Regions from separate parts of the Xanthomonas sp. SS genome, predicted to be linked through region 1. Evidence: riboswitches for the same ligand, from Rfam matches in the RefSeq annotation. Region 1 holds a riboswitch; the other holds the start of a gene.
The links. A riboswitch is a leader RNA that binds a small molecule or an ion and turns the genes downstream of it on or off. The one in region 1 is predicted to bind cobalamin.
Positions count from the first base shown of each region.

Region 2: linked by a shared signal. The riboswitch ahead of btuB (TonB-dependent vitamin B12 receptor) and the one ahead of HEP74_RS20435 (ribonucleoside-diphosphate reductase subunit alpha) in region 1 are both predicted to bind cobalamin.

Region 1 covers NZ_CP051190.1:4,824,977-4,829,029, forward strand. Annotated here, with positions in the region: gene HEP74_RS20435 (ribonucleoside-diphosphate reductase subunit alpha) at 1-2,030, opposite strand, end outside; cobalamin riboswitch at 2,211-2,433, opposite strand; gene HEP74_RS20440 (EF-hand domain-containing protein) at 2,763-3,053, opposite strand; gene HEP74_RS20445 (hypothetical protein) at 3,159-3,698, opposite strand; gene ompR (osmolarity response regulator transcription factor OmpR) at 3,878-4,053, shown strand, end outside.
Region 2 covers NZ_CP051190.1:4,297,066-4,301,118, forward strand. Annotated here, with positions in the region: gene msrC (free L-methionine (R)-S-oxide reductase MsrC) at 154-636, shown strand; gene HEP74_RS18045 (TfoX/Sxy family protein) at 633-1,067, shown strand; cobalamin riboswitch at 1,094-1,310, shown strand; gene btuB (TonB-dependent vitamin B12 receptor) at 1,421-3,292, shown strand; gene gph (phosphoglycolate phosphatase) at 3,724-4,053, opposite strand, start outside.

The sequences.
Region 1 (4,053 bases):
GCGTTGCGCACGCCGTTGATGCTGACCTGCGCGGCCAGTTCCTGCCATTCGGCGCTGTCGTAGCCGCGCTTGCTGAAGTACTCGCCGTTCTGCCAGTCGCTGCCCTTGAACACCTTGTACGCGCCCTTCTCCTTGGCCAGCGCCAGGCTCGCCTGGATGGTCAGGTAGTTGATGCGCTCGTACAGCTCGTCGCAGTAGTCCTCGGCCTGCCTGGAGTTCCACTCGATGCCCTTCTGCGCCAGCAGGTGGTGCCAGCCGAAGGTGCCCAGGCCGATCGCGCGGTACTTCTGGTTGGTGATCGTGGCCTGCGGTACCGGCAAGTCGTTGAGGTCGATGACGTTGTCGAGCATGCGCACCTGCACCCGGATCAGCCGCTCCAGCACGTCCGGCGACAGCAGGTCCGGCTGCGCGGTGACCGCGCGGCCCAGGTTCACCGAGGACAGGTTGCACACGACGAAGTCGCCGGCCTGCTTGGTGGTCACGATCTGGTCGCCGCTGATCATCTCCTGGATGACCCGGGTCGGGCTCATGTTCTGCAGGATCTCGGTGCACAGGTTGCTGGAATAGACCATGCCCTGGTGCTTGTTCGGGTTCATGCGATTGACTTCGTCGCGATAGAACATGAACGGGTTGCCGGTCTCCAGCTGGCTGACCATGATCCGCTTCAGCATGTCGATGGCCTTGACCACCTTGCGGCCGATGCGCTCGTCGGCGACCACTTCCTCGTACTTGGCGCGGAACGTGCCTTCGCCGCGCTTCTCGTCGAAGAAGTCCTGCAGGTACCAGCCCTTGACCTCCTTCACCTCGTGCGGGTCGAACAGGTACCACTCGCCGCGGCGCTCCACCGCTTCCATGAAGATGTCCGGCACGCACACCGCGGTGAACACGTCGTGCGCGCGCAGGCGCTGGTCGCCGTTGTTCAGGCGCAGGTCCAGGAACGCCTCGATGTCGCGGTGCCAGATGTCCAGATACACGGCGATGGCGCCCTTGCGCTGGCCGAGCTGGTCCACCGACACGGCGGTGTTGTTGAGCTGCTTGATCCACGGCACCACGCCGCCGCTGGAATTCTTGACCCCGCGGATCGCCGAGCCGGACGAACGCACGTAGCCCAGGTAGGCGCCGACGCCGCCGCCGTGCTTGGACACGCGCGCCACGTCGGTGTTGGAGTCGTAGATGCCCTGCAGGCTGTCGTCCACGGTGTCGATGAAGCAGCTCGACAGCTGCCCGCCGATCTTGCCGGCGTTGGCCAGCGTGGGCGTGGCCACGGTCATGAACAGGTTGGACAGCGCCCAGTAGGCCTCGCCGACCAGTTGCATGCGGCGTTCGCGTGGCTTTTCGTCCTGCATCAGGTACAGCGCGATGGTCAGCCAGCGCTCCTGCGGCAGTTCGTAGACCTTGCGCGAGTTGTCGGTGGCCAGGTAGCGCGTGGCCAGCAGGTACAGGCCGTTGTAGGCGAACAGCTTGTCGCGCTCCGGGTCGATCATCTTGCCGGCTTCGGCCAGCTCGTCCTTGGAGTAGTTCTTGAGGATGTCGATCGAGTACACGCCGCGGTCGGCCAGGCTTTCCTGCAGGCCGACGTAGGAGCCGTACTTCTCGCCGGCATCGTAGAAGCGGTTCTTGCTGGCGCGCTTGTACAGGCGGTGCAGGTACAGGCGCGCGGCGAAGTACTCCCACTCCGGCGTGGCGATGTCCACGCGCGACTCGGCCTCGCGGATCAGGTAGTCGACCATCTCGTCGGCCGACAGGCTTTCCTTCTTCTCGACGAAGGCGAACGCCTTGCGCTCGTAGTCGGCCACGTCCAGCTGCGGGAACTCGGCATGGATCCGGTCCAGGGTGCGCTGCAGGCGCGAACGGTCGAAGGCCATGCGGCGGTTGCCGCCGTCCTTGACGATCCAGGTCACGGCGCGCTGGTCGTTGCTCGGCTCGCTGGCGGCCGTATCGGGCTGCGCGGCAGCGGCGGCAGCAGGCGTGGGATCGACATCGGCGGTGTCGAGGGGGGCTGCGGCCGGCAGGCTGTGGGTCTGGCTCATGAAGGTCTCCAAGCGTGGTGCACCTGGCTGCCCGACCCTCGCAGGCAACGCTCCGACCGGATCAGCAGGGTGGAGACGCGGTGTCGCAGAGACCGCGACGGCGCAGGCGCGAGCCTGCGGGCGGTCAACGCTTCACCGACCATCTCCCCCCGGAGATTCAACGGTCGGCGCCGCGCTGTGTGCATCGCGCGGCTGTCGGCAGGTCTTCGGGCTTATGGGCGACGGCCGATGGCCGGTTTCCTAGCCCGTCGCTTCCCAAGGCAGGGCGCCTCAGTGCGGGTGACGGGTTCGTTCCCAATTACCGCTGCGGGGCAGCGCCGGCCTGAGCGCTCGCGCGCCGCACCGGCTTCCCTTTTGATCCCGCAGCCTGGTGGCTGCTGGAACCGACCACCACAAGATAGTGGGGTCCCCGGGCCTCGTCAACGCTAAATGTAGTCATAAATTCGAAAAGCCAAGCGGGACAACCGTTTGCCGTGGCGACGCCGCAAATCCCCGCAGCGGGGCGCCGAATCGGGCCTGGAAACGGCTGGAGCGCCCATGCCGCAAGGGCCTCGGCGAGCCCGCCGGCGGCGGCCCGTGCATGGCGGTGCGCGCCGATCTGCGCCAACTGCGCGGAGCGCGGGCAACCGCCGCGCCGGGGGCGGACGAACGGCAACCGCGCGCGGCTCGCGCCCATGGAACGCGAGCGGTGCCTGCCGCTGCTGGGACTCGGATTACAGCCCCCGCGCCGGCTCAGCGTTCGCGCTGTCCGGCCTGTTGCTTGGCCTGCTGCACGGCCGCGCGCAGTTCATCCACCGACAGTTGGCCGTCGTGGTTGCGGTCCAGCGCGTCGAAACGCTTGGCGAGGCGCGGCAGCGACGCGTCGGCTTCGCTGCGGCTGATCAGGCCATCGCCGTTGGCGTCGGCGGTCTCGAGCTTTTGCTGCAGTTTCTGCTTCTGTGCGGCGCTCGGCGCGGTCTGTGCGGCGGCGGTGCCGGCCAACAACAGGCTGCACAGCAGCCCATGGGCAATGGCGGTCTTCATGGCGGTTCTCGAATAAAGGATGGACGGAAAGTGGCGACATGGGCGATCGCGCCCGCGGTGGACTGTCCACCGCGGGCGCGTGATCGCCACGCCGGTGGCGGACGGCTACGGGCGGCAGGCCACGACCTCGCCGGCGGCGTTGGTGCAGGTGCCGGTGTGGCTGACGCTTCCATCGGCCAGCGTGGTCGAGCCCTGGTAGCTGCCGCCATTGGCGCCGGTAGCGCTGGTCTGGCGGCTGCCGGCGACGCTGCCATCGGCGTTCTTGGCCATGCTGCCGCTGCTGCTGGCGCTGCCGCCATTGGCCGTGGTGACGCTGGCGCTGCCCTGGCGGCCGGCGCTGCCGTCGGCGTTGCGGTAGAAGCTGCCCTGGCGCGTGGCGGAGCCGCCGTTGGCGCCGCTGGCGGTCGCGCCGCTGCTGCCCGCCGCGTTGCCCTGGCCATCGGCCTGCCATTGCCGCGCACGCGTGCGGCTGCCGTGGGCGCCGCTGGCGCTGGCGTTCACCGCGGCACTGCGGGCACCGTCCACGTGGCTGGCGGTGCGGGTACGGGTGCGTTCGCGCGCCTGCGCCTCGGGCGCCGCCAGGGTGGTCAGGCCACCCATGGCCAGGACGAGCAGCAGCAGCGAATTGCGTAGCGAGAAGGTCATCGTCGTTCTCCGTGGAGCAGCGCGGGCGCTGCGGTGGAGACACGGTAGGCCGCGCGCAGGCGCAAGGTGTTGCGTTCTGGCCAGCGGATGTTTCCGCCGGCGGCGCCGGAAACATCCGCTTACACAATCCGGGCGGCGGGCGTTGCCCGGCGACCGTGGCGCAGCCGATAGTGGCGGCCATGAACGACGCCCCTGCCCGCCTGCTCCTGGTCGACGACGACGAACGTCTGCGCGAACTGCTGCGCCGCTATCTGGAAAGCCAGGACTTTTCGGTGAAGGCGGTGGCCGACGGCGCCCAGTTGCAGCAGGCGCTGGCGCGCGGCCACTACGACCTGGTGGTGCTGGACCTGATGCT
Region 2 (4,053 bases), 530 kb from region 1:
GCGGCGCGGGCGCGCAGGATAGCCGGCGCGCCGCGTCAGCGCTGCCCGTCTGTACCGATGCGCTCGGGAGTGGCGCCTCGGGATGTCGCCCTGCCTCGCGCCTCGACCGGCGCTGGCGCGCAGGCCGCCATCGGCCGCTGCTAAACTCGCGCGATGTTCGCTTCCTCTTCGCTCACCGGCAGCAAGCCGGAACAGTACGCCCAACTGCTCGCGCAGGCCCGTTCCCTGGTCAGCGGCGAGCCCGACCGCATCGCCAATGCCGCCAACCTGGCGGCGCTGGTGTACCACGCGCTGCCGCGGCTGAACTGGGTCGGCTTCTACCTGTACGACGGCAAGGAACTGGTGGTCGGCCCGTTCCAGGGCCTGCCCGCCTGCGTGCGCATCCCGCTGCACAAGGGCGTGTGCGGCGCCGCCGCCAGCAGCGGCCAGACCCAGCGCATCGACGACGTCGAGGCCTTTCCCGGGCATATCGCCTGCGATGCGGCCTCGCGCTCGGAGCTGGTGGTGCCGCTGCTGCGCGCCGGCGAGCTGATCGGCGTGTTCGACCTGGACAGCCCGGACCTGGCGCGCTTCGACGCCGACGATCAGCACGGCCTGGAAGCGATCGCGCAGGTCTTCGTCGACGCGCTGCGATGAGCACCGAAAAACTGCGCAACATCGGCCCCAAGAGCGCGGCCTGGCTGCGCCAGGTCGGCCTGCGCACGCAGGAGGACCTGACTGCGGCCGGCGCGGTCGGCGCGTTCCTGAAGGTCAAGCGCGCCGGCTTCAAGCCCAGCCTCAACCTGCTGTATTCGCTGGAAGGGGCGCTGACCGGCTGCCATTGGCAGGAACTGCCCGAGGCGCGGCGCGCGCAGCTGCTCGGCGAGCTGGAAGCCGCGGCGGCGCAGCTGCCGGCGCAGCGCGGCCTGCCGGTGGCCGGACCGGTGGCGACCACCCATTTCGACCGCGACGGCGACCATAGCGATACGCCGTATGCCGACGACGCGTCCGGCGGCCATGCCTACGACGCCGAGCGCGACCACGGACGCGACGACGACGGCCACGCCGGCGAGCGCGACGCCGACTGATCCGCGCGTCACGCCGGCGATCGCGTACAATCGCGCCGCTTCAAGGTGACCTGCCGGCCCCGGCCTGCAGGTTGAAACGGGAAGCCGGTGCGTCTTGCGACAAGGCCGGCGCTGCCCCCGCAACGGTAAGCGATCCGCGCTGACGACTTGCGCCACTGTGCCTTGGGCATGGGAAGGCGTCGCAGCCGGGAGTCCGACTCCCAGATCGCCAGCCCGGAGACCGGCCTTGCAGTTCACTGGTTGCGATGCGGAGGGCGTCGCGGCGTGCCGCGCCGCGTCTGGCGCCGTCCGCTTGCACCCTCGGTTCGCGACTCCTTTGCCGTCACAGCGCGCCCGCGCGCCGGAGTTGCCCCATGTCGTTCCGCCTGCTTTCGGTCGCGATCGCGTCCGTCCTGTCCCTGCCCTCGCTGGCGCTCGCCGCCGATGCCGCCACCGACCTGGACCAGGTCCTGGTCACCGCCACCCGCACCCAGATCTCGGTCGAGGACAGCGTGGTCCCGGCACAGGTGATCGACCGCGCCGAGATCGAGCGCAGCCAGGCCACGTCGCTGGCGCAGCTGCTGCAGGGCCGCGCCGGCATCGGCGTGTCCAACCAGGGCGGGCTGGGCAAGCTGACCACGCTGAGCCTGCGCGGCAGCGAATCGGACCACGTGCTGGTGCTGGTGGACGGCGTGCGCATCGGCTCGGCCAGCGCCGGCCTGGCCGCGTTCCAGGACCTGCCGCTGAGCCAGATCGATCGCATCGAGATCGTGCGCGGCCCGCGCTCGAGCCTGTACGGCTCCGATGCGATCGGCGGCGTGATCCAGATCTTCACCCGCCACGGCGGCCAGGGCCTGCAGCAGAACCTGAGCCTGGGCGCCGGCAGTCACGGCCTGCGCGAGGCCAGCGCCGGCTTCAGCAACCGCGGCGAGCGCGGCTGGCTGTCGGTGCAGGGCGGCTACCAGAACAGCGACGGCATCAATGCCTGCAACGGCTCGGCCACGCTGTTCGCCGGCTGCTTCGTCGATGAGCCGGACCGCGACGGCTACCGCAACACCTCACTCAGCGCGCGCGGCGGCTATGCGCTGAGCGACACGCTGCGCATCGAAGGCCAGGCGCTGAACATCGACAGCCGCAACGAGTACGACGGCGATGCGCTGTTCGCCGGCAACGAGGCCGACAACACCCAGCAGGTGTTCGGCGGCAAGCTCGACTGGACCCCGTCCGAGCGCGTGCACCTGGCCGCGCAGCTCGGCCGCAACACCGATCAGGCCGACAGCTACTACCACGCCGCCGGCAGCGACACGCGCAGCTTCGTCAGCACCTTCGACAGCCGCCGCGACACCGCCTCGCTGCAGGGCGATTTCGGCCTGGCCGAAGGCCACTTGCTCAGCGCCGGCGCCGACTGGCAGCGCGAGGAAGTCACCGGCACCACCGCCTTCGATGTGGACCAGCGCGACAACACCGGCGTGTTCGCCGAGTACCAGGGCCGCTTCGGCGCGCAGCAGGTGCAGGCCAGCGTGCGCAGCGACGACAACGAGCAGTTCGGCCAGCACACCACCGGCAGCCTCGGCTGGGGCCTGGCGCTGGACGGCGGCTTCAAGCTCACCGCCAGCCTCGGCACCGGCTTCAAGGCGCCGACCTTCAACGACCTGTACTACCCGTTCTCCGGCAATCCGGAACTGAAGCCGGAGAAGTCCAAGAGCGGCAACCTGGGCGTGGCGCAGTACGCCGACAGCTGGAACTGGACGTTCAACGTGTACGAGACCCGGGTCGACGACCTGATCTCCTACGATGCCGCCACCTTCCTGCCGGTCAACGTGGACAAGGCGCGGATCCGCGGCGCTGAGCTGACCGGCTATGCGACGCTGGCCGGCTGGGAACTGTCGGCGCAGCTCAGCCACACCGATCCGCGCAACCGCAGCGACGGCGCCAACCGCGACAACTGGCTGGCGCGGCGCGCGCAGGACACCGCGCGACTGGACGTGGACCGCGGCTTCGGCCCGGTCAAGCTCGGCGTCACCGCGTTCGGCAGCGGCCACCGCTACGACGACGCGGCCAACAGCGTGCGCCTGGCCGGCTACGGCACGCTGGACCTGCGCGTGGAATACGCGTTCGCGGCGGACTGGACGCTGCAGGCCAAGGCCAGCAACGTGTTCGATCGCGACTACCAGACCATCAGCTGGTACAACCAGCCGGGCCGCGAATACGCGCTGACCCTGCGCTACGCGCCGGCGGCGCGCTGAGTCGGGAAGGGCTGCGCCATTCGGCGCAGCCCGCTGCACGAACACGGTCCGTATTCCTGCGGTCTCGCCAACGCCGCTAAGCGCTTGGCGGTCGTGAACGCAACTTCCTCGATGCGCACGTGACAGTTACCGCGATGGTGTGGGAGCGACTTCCGTCGATCCCACAATTTTTTGTGCCTGCAGTTGCGTGAAAAACACTTCTGAAGAACGCTGCGGCCATACCAGATCGGCCACGCCGACGACCGCACCCCCAATGTCGGCAATTCGCATGCCGTGCATCGGCGGACGAGTGCAGAGGCTGCACGCCCCTGTAGGAGCGGCTTCAGCCGCGACAGAACGTATCGGTAAAGCCCGGTCGCGGCTGAAGCCGCTCCTACAGGGGTTGATCGACCGTCATGTCGATTGCAGCGGCACGCGTGCGATAGCCCGCATCACCCCAACGCCAGCAACTCGCGCATGTCGTCCATCAGCAGCACCACGTCGGCGGTGGCTAGGTCCAGGTCGCGCGGATAGCCGTAGCGCACCAGCGCGGCCGGCATGCCGGCGGCGTGCGCGGCCTGCAGGTCGGTGCCGGAATCGCCGACCATCAGGCAGCGCGCCGGCGGCTGCGCGAACTGCTGCGCCAGGTGCAGCAGCGGCAGCGGGTTGGGCTTGCGCTCGGGGAGGCTGTCGCCGCCAAGCGCCGCGGCGAACGCATCGGCCACGCCGAGATGGCGCAGCAGCGGCAGCACGAACGTCGACGGCTTGTTGGTACACAACGC